DNA from 3 places in the Iodobacter ciconiae genome. Region 3 is predicted to be linked to each of the others. Evidence: predicted binding sites of a transcription regulator. Region 3 holds the regulator's gene; each other region holds the start of a gene.
What was found. Region 3 encodes sigma-54, which starts transcription at its own class of promoters, with help from an activator protein. Its sites were predicted from a motif close to CTGGCACGCTTCATGCTT; they were not measured.
Positions count from the first base shown of each region.

Region 1: the regulator sigma-54 is predicted to act here: its motif matches at 1,487-1,504, upstream of glnA (type I glutamate--ammonia ligase).
Region 2: the regulator sigma-54 is predicted to act here: its motif matches at 1,718-1,735, upstream of EJO50_RS17655 (pilin).

Region 1 covers NZ_CP034433.1:2,356,575-2,359,857, forward strand. The annotation lists gene aroE (shikimate dehydrogenase) at 1-627, opposite strand, end outside; gene EJO50_RS10245 (rhodanese-like domain-containing protein) at 687-1,139, opposite strand; gene glnA (type I glutamate--ammonia ligase) at 1,579-2,988, shown strand.
Region 2 covers NZ_CP034433.1:3,025,239-3,028,521, reverse strand. The annotation lists gene EJO50_RS13275 (PglL family O-oligosaccharyltransferase) at 1-1,134, opposite strand, end outside; gene EJO50_RS17655 (pilin) at 1,199-1,642, opposite strand; gene EJO50_RS17650 (pilin) at 1,965-2,387, opposite strand; tRNA gene EJO50_RS13260 (tRNA-Thr) at 2,588-2,663, shown strand; gene EJO50_RS13255 (Maf family protein) at 2,865-3,283, opposite strand, start outside.
Region 3 covers NZ_CP034433.1:2,808,513-2,811,795, reverse strand. The annotation lists gene lptA (lipopolysaccharide transport periplasmic protein LptA) at 1-158, shown strand, start outside; gene lptB (LPS export ABC transporter ATP-binding protein) at 155-880, shown strand; gene EJO50_RS12320 (RNA polymerase factor sigma-54) at 881-2,254, shown strand; gene hpf (ribosome hibernation-promoting factor, HPF/YfiA family) at 2,279-2,605, shown strand; gene ptsN (PTS IIA-like nitrogen regulatory protein PtsN) at 2,711-3,184, shown strand; gene hprK (HPr(Ser) kinase/phosphatase) at 3,165-3,283, shown strand, end outside.

The sequences.
Region 1 (3,283 bases), 450 kb from region 3:
CAAAGAACCGGCTGCAAAAACACCGGCAGGTAAAGCCAGGCACTGCCCGGATAAGCTGGCCGAGGTGGCATTGATCACCACATCAAATTCCCCTGTAATCGCCTCAAACGCAAAGGATTGAATAGCTAAAGCCTGGCCGGAAAAACGATAGGCCAGGGCATGGGCTCGCTCCAGGCTGCGATTAGCAATACAAAGACGCACTGGCTGCTCAGCCAGTAAAGACTGTAAAACACCCGCTGCCGCACCTCCTGCTCCAAGCAGCAACACACGCTTTCCTGCAAGAGGGCAATATCTGAGTAAATCACTCACCAGGCCAGCACCATCGGTGTTATCCCCCAGCAAGCTGCCATCGGTATTTACTTTCAGAGTATTAACAGCCCCTGCCGCAGCCGCACGCGGAGTAAGCACCGAACTCAGGCGAAAAGCATCTTCTTTAAATGGCACGGTAACATTTGCACCTTTGCCGCCAGCGGCCACAAAATCTGCCACGACCGCAGCAAAACCATCAAGTGGAGCAAGACAGCGCTCGTAAACAAAGTTTTCCAGGTTAAACTGCGCAGCAAAGGCTTGATGAATCTGCGGCGATTTACTGTGTGCAATCGGATTGCCCAGTACAAGATATTTCATAATTCATCCATAAAAAGCCAGTCAGGACATATTCAGATGCCTCTTCCAAAGAATTCTTCCTAGCCCTGAGTCCAGGTCAAACCGGCTGCTTTCCAGCCATTTACCTGACCACGCTGCCCCGCAGTATTTTTGTCGCCTTCAAAACCTTCCAAAATATTAAAAGCATTGCTATAGCCATTCGCGGCAGCCAGCATCGCGGCATCATGCGAGCGAGCACCGGTGCGGCACAAAAACATGACCACCGCCTGCGGGGCAACTGTCGCTTGTAAGGTACTCAAAAAATGAGGGTTAAGATCCATCTCCGGGTAATGCTTCCACTCATTCATTTCGGAATCAGGCACAAAGCCCACAAACTGCCACTCGGCATGGGTACGCACATCCACCAGCTTTGCATCAGGCAGCGCGGCCAAAAGGGCTGCTGCTTCTGCGGGCGTTAATGCACCTCTGTAAGGTAAGCTTGAAAGTAATGCACGCTCATGGGCTTGTTGCAAAATGGTATCGGCATGGCTCATCGCACTTTTCCTTTGTATAGCGTTTGATCCGCATATTTTACCCTGAGGCAGGGACTCTGTTAGATAAGTTTGTTTTACGGGAAAGGAACCAAAGCCAATGGTTATAGATCGGATTACAATCTGGATTAGAATCTGTGCCAATTTTTAAAAAAAACTTCAGCACAGGCAGATAGAATTTCATCCGCCCTTAAAAAAACAGAGATAAGATCAGCGGAACACTGGCCTCGCACCAAAAAAGCACGCAAGCTGCGTTTTGCTCACCATAATGGTGCGCAAATATGCGTAGCTCGTTTGCCCAGTACACCACTTATCGTTTGTGGCACAATAGATTCAAAATGCTTCAAATATTGGCATAGTTATTGCTGAATGAATTTTGTATGCCGGCAACACCGGACGCCCGATCACTTTTACCCTTGCAACAATTCTGGAGAATCCCAAGATGGCAGTAGCTGACGTTCTCAACCTCATTCAGGAAAACGGCATCAAGTTTGTTGACCTGCGTTTCACCGACACCATGGGCAAAGAGCAGCACGTTACTGTTCCTTCGCACGTAGTTGACGAAGAATGGTTCACGACTGGCCATGCTTTCGACGGCTCTTCCATTGCTGGCTGGAAAGGCATTCAAGCTTCCGACATGCTGTTGATGCCAGATGCATCGACTGCCAATGTGGATCCTTTCTATGACGAACCTACCGTATTTATGACTTGTGATGTGGTCGAGCCAGATACAGGCAAGGGCTACGATCGTGACCCACGCTCGGTTGCTAAGCGTGCAGAGCAGTACCTGAAAGCCACCGGCCTGGGTGACACTGCTTACTTTGGCCCGGAACCGGAATTCTTTATTTTTGACGGCATCCGTTTTGGCTCCGATTTATCCGGCTGCTTCTACAAAATTGAATCCGACGAAGGCGCCTGGGCCACAGCCAATAAAGTAGAAGGCGGTAATAAAGGCCACCGTCCACGCCTGAAAGGCGGTTACTTCCCAGTTCCTCCTGTTGATAGCCACCAGGATATCCGCGCCACCATGGTACTGATTCTGGAAGAGCTAGGCGTGCCGGTTGAAGTGTTCCACCACGAAGTAGCCAATGCTGGCCAGAACGAAATTGGTACTAAATTCAGCACACTGGTACAACGTGCAGACTGGACTCAGATCCTGAAATACGTGGTTCATAACGTTGCTGACCAATACGGCAAGACCGCAACCTTTATGCCAAAACCTATCGTTGGCGATAACGGCAGCGGTATGCACGTTCACCAATCGGTTTGGAAAGACGGCAAAAACCTGTTTGCAGGCAATGCCTACGCAGGTCTGAGTGAATTCGCCCTGTTCTACATCGGCGGTATCATCAAGCACGCTAAAGCGTTGAATGCGATCACCAATCCGGGCACCAACAGCTACAAGCGTCTGGTTCCGCATTATGAAGCGCCGGTTAAACTGGCATATTCCGCACGTAACCGCTCTGCTTCGATCCGTATTCCACACGTATCCAGCGACAAAGGCCGCCGTATTGAAGCGCGTTTCCCGGATCCTTTGGCTAACCCGTACCTCTGCTTCTCTGCGCTATTGATGGCAGGTCTGGACGGCGTGCAAAACAAGATTCACCCGGGCGATCCTGCAGACAAAAATCTGTATGATTTGCCGCCAGAAGAAGACAAGCTGATCCCAACCGTTTGCTCATCTTTGGATGAAGCGCTGGACGCGCTGGATAAAGACCGTGAGTTCCTGACTCGTGGCGGCGTATTTAGTAATGAATGGATTGACAGCTATATCGAACTGAAGATGCAGGAAGTCAACCGCATCCGCATGAGCACTCATCCGGTTGAATTCGATATGTACTACAGTCTGTAATACATAAGCCTGTTTTATACAGGCCCATGTATGCAAAAAAACCCGCACAAAGCCTGGCTTGTGCGGGTTTTTTATACGGTTTAAAGTATCCCACCCGCCACGAAATACTTTTAATAACAATCCCGGGTTAAGTTAATTGGCCCATAAAATAAAAAATATAGCCTGGGTGATTCAAGCCAGGCAAATAAATCCGGCATGATCATTCATATTAAAGAGGCTGTAGTTAAGTTGAATTCGCCCACCGCAATGGCGATTTAATGCCATTTGTGTAATTCAATATTGCCCGCTGTTTATT
Region 2 (3,283 bases), 220 kb from region 3:
ATACCACAATGGATATTCAAGCTGGCTATGTATCCAAAGTATAGCCAAGCCCAAAATAGAGAAAGCAGATTTTTCATTATCTACTGTCCAAATATGATAAAAGAAAATGCCTAATAAAATTAATACTGCCATACCACCAAATACACCACCTTCTGCCAAAAACTGACTGATAATATTATGGCTATGGCTAAAAAGGGGTACAAAGTTTGGGTAGGAATACTCTCCCAAACTACGAATTTGAAAATCTTGCCAAGCAAAATTTCCAAACCCACTTCCTAGAAGAGGATGCTCAACAAAGCTTTGTAATGCACGAAAAGAGGCATCAAGGCGTAATTGGATTGATAAACCTCCATCATGAGTCATTCGCTCCGCAGCGGACCCCAAACTCATCCCAAACAATGAAAAAATTGGTTTAGTAAGTAATTGAGCAAAAAACATTGCTACACAGGCATACACCAAAGGAATATAAATAACTATTTTTTTGTACCAAAACCAAATACAGAGTAACAATAAAACAATAATATTGACTAAGCCGGTCCGAGACTGAGTGAGAGCCAACATAGGTGCCATTAATAATAAGCCACCTAGCCACCTAGCCCTGTTTAAACCAGCATGCTTTAGATAAGAGAGAGAGGCAATGCCGAGCAATAAATGGGTAGAAAATAAATTTCGTTGTTGTAATGGGCCAGATGCAACCCCATCAATAATAATTAAATAAGTACGACCTAAAATAGTAAGATTACCAAAAATATAACAAAGCCACGTAAAAATAGCTGCTAATGAAGCAGAGATAGCGAGCAACCAAGCTACATTTTTTATAGGAATTTCATTTTTATTAAGTAATAATAAAAACACACATACCAATGCAGAGAGAATAGGTAATAAACTGGCCCCGAATGAAGAGCGATGAGTCATTAAATCAAAAACAATAATAATGAGCAAGCAAATAATACTTAAATGACTAACTCTAAATTGAAAGTTATTTTTATCTATATTAGATAAGCACAAGCCTAAACCAGCCAACAATGCCATGCTGCTTGCTTGTATCATGTCTCCGGAATAAGGTTCTATAAACCATATAAAACTTACTCCTAATAAAAACAATGATAATGTATTTTTTGTTATTAAATTCAAAGTGCACCTCAAAATAAAACCCGAGTGTGCTCGGGTTTTATTTTTAATCAAACAAATAATTAAATTACAGGCAAGACTTAGGTAATAATTTTGTTAATGCAGGAATTGATGCTGAACACTGCCATGTACTAATAGGATTACCAAATGTTGCAACTGCTGTACCATTTCGTGGGGTCAGTACAACTGATCCATTCGTATTTAGGTTTGCAGTTGTAACTGTTACAACACCATTAGTACCTGTAGCAATTGTTTGTACATATTTTGAAACTGCAGATGAAGCGCTACCTGCTTCACATCCGTAGTTACCAGCGCCTGGATCTGAAGGTGCATTTTGAAAGGCATCAGTAATCGCAGTACGGCAGCTACTTGCTGCTAAAATTACTTCAGAAAGCTTCGCTTTTTGCGTGTAATCCTGATATGAAGGGATTGCTACCGCAGCCAAAATACCGATAATCGCTACAACGATCATCAACTCAATCAGAGTAAAACCTTTTTGCATATTTTTCATTTTTATTGCTCCCATACAATGTTTAAGAAGGAAGCCCTGTGCTTCACTTAACAAAAACATTCACGGGTAACTATTAAGCAATAGTCATGCCAGGTTTAAAAACAAGTTCATCTTCAATGATTTTCCGATGAATGAATCAATCAAGATAAAACAAGCCTCTCTTCATAAAAAACTTCATTCTCTCTTTAGGTAATGAGCCAATAAAAAACCTCAATCCATCACGAAATTGAGGTTTTTTTCCATAAAAAAAAAGTAATCTTAAAAAAATAATATTTATTTATAAACAAAATGTTACATGATTTTTATCATAAAAACGGTGTAGCTAGTTTTTACATGCTTTAGCGGCCAGACAGGTACCTGTTTGTGTCCAGACAATTTGTGTGCCGCCAGCAGGCACAGTCGGGGTATTAATGTAGGTATAGCCACCCGAAGCAGTATTTCCCGTTGCAGTAATAGCGGCTGTAACCGCTGTAATTGCTAAAGCGGTGGCTGCTTCTTTTGAGTTGGTAATTGTAGTTATACCTACTTTGGTTGCTGTATCGCAAAGCGTTACATCACCGCCATTTTCACTTAGACACAGGCTAATCGAAGTGCGAATCGACTCAGCAGCGGACACAATATCTTGAAAACGTGCTTTCTTGGTGTAGTCCTGATAAGACGGGATCGCCACAGCGGCCAGAATACCGATAATGGCTACAACAATCATCAATTCGATCAGAGTAAAACCCTTTTGCATGTTTTTCATTTCTTGCTCCTAATCTTTGATTTAAAAGCTTTTTTCCCTGAGCACTTACCATGCAAAATATATTTTTTGCTTAAATATGACATTGCAATATAAATGCCTGACTACATGGATTTTAGAAGTAAGCTGATTAACGGAAAGGCTTGCCAGCGGGGGTACGAGGAGTGTTTTATACTTTACTAAATACTTTTTGATAGAAAATTGCCGTTGTAGCTTAGTTGGTAGAGCAACTGATTCGTAATCAGTAGGTCGGGTGTTCGATTCACCTCAACGGCACCAGATTATTTAGATATTAAAAAAGACCCTCCTGGGTCTTTTTTATGCGGCACAGTAAGTTCAATGTGACAAAAATGGTCAGGTAGCGCCTATTTTTGACATCAGGTAGATCATTTATATCAAGGCTAATTTTGTAAGCATAGTATGCTTAAACTTAAATAGACATAAATTCCAGTGTTCCATATACCTGAGTATTGAGCACCTTTAGGGTTTAAGCGCTAAAAACCCTAGGTCATGCCGGGCCAGCAAGGCAGCAGTATCATGCAGGGGCAAACCCATTACTCCACTAAAACTACCCTGCAACTCAGAAATAAACATGCCTGCCATGCCCTGTATTCCATAGCTGCCCGCTTTATCCATAGGCTCGCCACTTGCCACATAAGCAAAAATTTGAGCAGGGCTAAGCGGCATAAAAGTAACGGTACTAATCGATAACACAACTTCTGTACCGCTAGCAGTGCGTAAACCTAAACTGGTGAATACGTCGTGACTGCGCCCAGATAGCCGTTCCAGCATACCGATTGCATCGCTGGTATCCAGGGGTTTCCCTAAAATTTGCCCATCCAGCACCACCGTAGTATCCGCTGCTAAAACAGGCAGGGGGCTTTTTCCATGAGCCAGCA
Region 3 (3,283 bases):
TGATGGATAAAGCCTGGGTCAAGCGCGGTGAAGATCAGGTTTATAGTGATCTGATTACCTACGATTTAAAGAATGAAGCCTATCAGGCGCAAGGCAGGCCCGAGGGCAACGGGCGCGTTAATATCGTGATTACCCCGAAAAAGGCTCCTGCTCCATGACCAGCTCTTTACGTGCCGAACAGCTAGAAAAACGTTATGGCAAAAGAACCGTTGTGCGTGATGTCACGATGGAAATCTCAAGCGGTGAAGTGGTAGGTTTGCTTGGCCCTAACGGGGCAGGCAAAACAACCAGTTTTTATATGATTGTTGGCCTGGTAGGCATGAATGGCGGGCGGATTACGCTAGATGGTGAGGATATCGGCCATTTACCTATTCATCAGAGGGCGCGGCGTGGTTTGGGCTATTTGCCGCAAGAAGCGTCTATCTTTCGTAAAATGACGGTGGCACAAAATATCAGTGCAGTGCTTGAATTACATTGCAAAAATAGTGAGCAAATCAGCACTCGCTTAGATGAGTTGCTGCATGATTTGCATATTTCGCATCTGCGTGATGCAGGCGCGATGGGATTATCAGGGGGGGAGCGCCGTCGGGTAGAAATTGCCAGGGCTCTGGCTGCCAACCCGCGTTTTATTCTGCTTGATGAGCCCTTTGCCGGGGTAGACCCGATTGCCGTGATGGATATTCAACGTATTATCGGTTTTTTAAAACAAAGGGGAATCGGTGTTTTGATCACTGATCATAATGTGCGGGAGACCCTTGGTATTTGCGATCGTGCTTACATCATTTCCGAAGGTGCGGTGATGGCGTCAGGCGCTCCGAAAGACATTGTTGAAAATGAAAGTGTGCGTCGGGTATATCTCGGTGAACATTTCCGCATGTAAATGAAACAAACTCTGCAGCTGCGGCTATCCCAGCAACTTAATCTTACTCCCCAACTACAGCAGGCGATCAAGCTGCTGCAGCTTTCTACCCTTGATTTTCAGCAAGAGCTTGAACAGTATCTGAGTGAAAATCCGCTATTGGAGCGGGGAGAGGAAGCTGCGGCTGGTGAAGCTGAGCAGCCGGAGTCCCAGTGGGAAATAGGAGAGGACGACGGCTTGCGCTGGGAGGGCTCCAGCCATAGCGGCTCGGATGATGATGAAGATTTTGATCCTGCCAGCAATATTGCCCGTGATTTGGATTTGCGTGAATATCTGTTACAGCAGGCGGGACTGCTGCCCCTCTCCCATAGGGATAAATCGTTATTGCTGATGTTGATAGAGGCGTTGGATGATGACGGTTTTCTTTCTCAATCCTTAGAGGAGGTTTTTTCTCAGCTGCCAGAGGAACTAATTCAGGATTATGAGCTCGAACCTGATGACTTAAGGATTGCTTTAATTCGCTTACAGCACCTGGAGCCGCTTGGGGTGGGCGCAAGGGATACGGCAGATTGTTTATGCTTACAACTGCGCCAAAAACCCGATAGTGCCGCAAGAGAATTAGCATTAAAAATTGCCCATAATTCGCTCGATTTATTAGCCGGACGGGACTACACTAGGCTTAAACGAACCTTCAAATGTGAAGATGGTGAGTTAAAAGCTGCACAAGAATTGATTGTAAGTTTAAATCCAAGACCAAGTGCTCAATGGTCTGCAGCGTCACCCAGATATGTAAGCCCGGATGTGATTGTGCAAAAGGTAAGAGGTGCCTGGCGTGTCAGATTACACGATGCCTCCATGCCAAAATTACGGGTAAACCGCCTTTATGCAGATATCTTACAAAAAGGTGATGGCGGACATCTGGCGCGGGAGTTACAGGAAGCCCGCTGGCTGGTTAAGAGTGTACAGCAGCGTTTCGACACTATTTTACGAGTGGCCACGGCAATTGTAGAGCGGCAGCGTGCGTTTTTTGAACATGGTGAAGTGGCAATGCGCCCGTTGGTACTCAGGGATATTGCTGAAGAATTAGATTTACATGAGTCCACTATTTCCAGGGTGACCACGCAAAAATATATGCTTACGCCGCGTGGCCTGTATGAATTCAAGTTTTTCTTCGGTAGCCATGTTGATACGGATGCCGGGGGAGAGTGTTCTGCTACAGCGATCAAAGCATTGATCAAGCAGATGGTGCAGCAAGAAGATAAGAGAAAACCTTTAAGTGATAGTGTGTTGGCAGAAGCTTTGTCTGCTCAGGGTATTGTGGTAGCACGTCGTACAGTTGCCAAATACCGCGAGGCATTGCAGATTTATCCAGTAAGTCAGCGCAAAAGTTTGTAAGGCCCCAACGGAAGGAGTAACCCTATGAATTTGAATATCAGTGGCCATCATCTTGAAGTGACCCCGTCTATCCGTGAATATGTAAACAGTAAGATGGAAAAGGTCATCCGGCACTTTGATAATGTGATCGACGTTAATGTCGTCCTCTCCGTGGAGAAACTGCAGCATCAGGTTGAAGCAACCGTTCATGTTCGTGGCCGTGATATCCATGTGGAAGCAGCGGATGAAAATATGTATGCGGCTATTGATTTGCTGGCAGATAAGCTTGACCGTCAGGTGGTGAAGCACAAAGAAAAATCAATGGATCATCGTAATGAATCCATTAAGCAACACCAGCCTGCCGCCGAATAAAGCAATTTTTGTCACCTTAGCGGGAACCGGAAGATTCAGGTTCCCGTTTTTGTTTTTAAACGACGGCGCTACAATAGGTGTCGTCCCTGTTTTGGTCTGTCTACAATGAGCTTGATCGCCCAAATTTTGCCGAGCGGAAATGTCTTTCTGGACATGGAAGTGAGCAGCAAAAAACGTATTTTCGAACAAGTCGGTATTGTGTTTGAGAATAGTCACGGTATTGCCCGCAGCGTTATTTTTGATAGTCTGTTTGCCCGTGAGAAGCTGGGCTCTACAGGTTTAGGTCAGGGTGTTGCCATTCCGCACGGCCGGATTAAAGGTTTAAAAGAAGCAACAGGTGCTTTTGTTCGCCTGGATGAGCCGATTCCTTATGACGCGCCTGATGGCAAGCCTGTTTCTTTGGTGTTTGTTTTGCTTGTGCCAGCTCACGCAACTGATTTACATCTGCAAATTCTGTCCGAGCTTGCCCAACTCTTTTCAGACAAAGTGTTGCGTGAGAGCTTGCTGGCTGCTACGGAGCCGGGCCAGATCTGGAAATTAATCAGCACCTGGGAGCCCTATGCCTCAGATTTCAGTTAGACAGCTTTTTATTGATAACGCCGAAAAACTGCGACTCACCTGGGTTGCAGGGCAATCGGGCGCAAATAATCTGTTATCTAATGATGCGTCGGAGCAAAA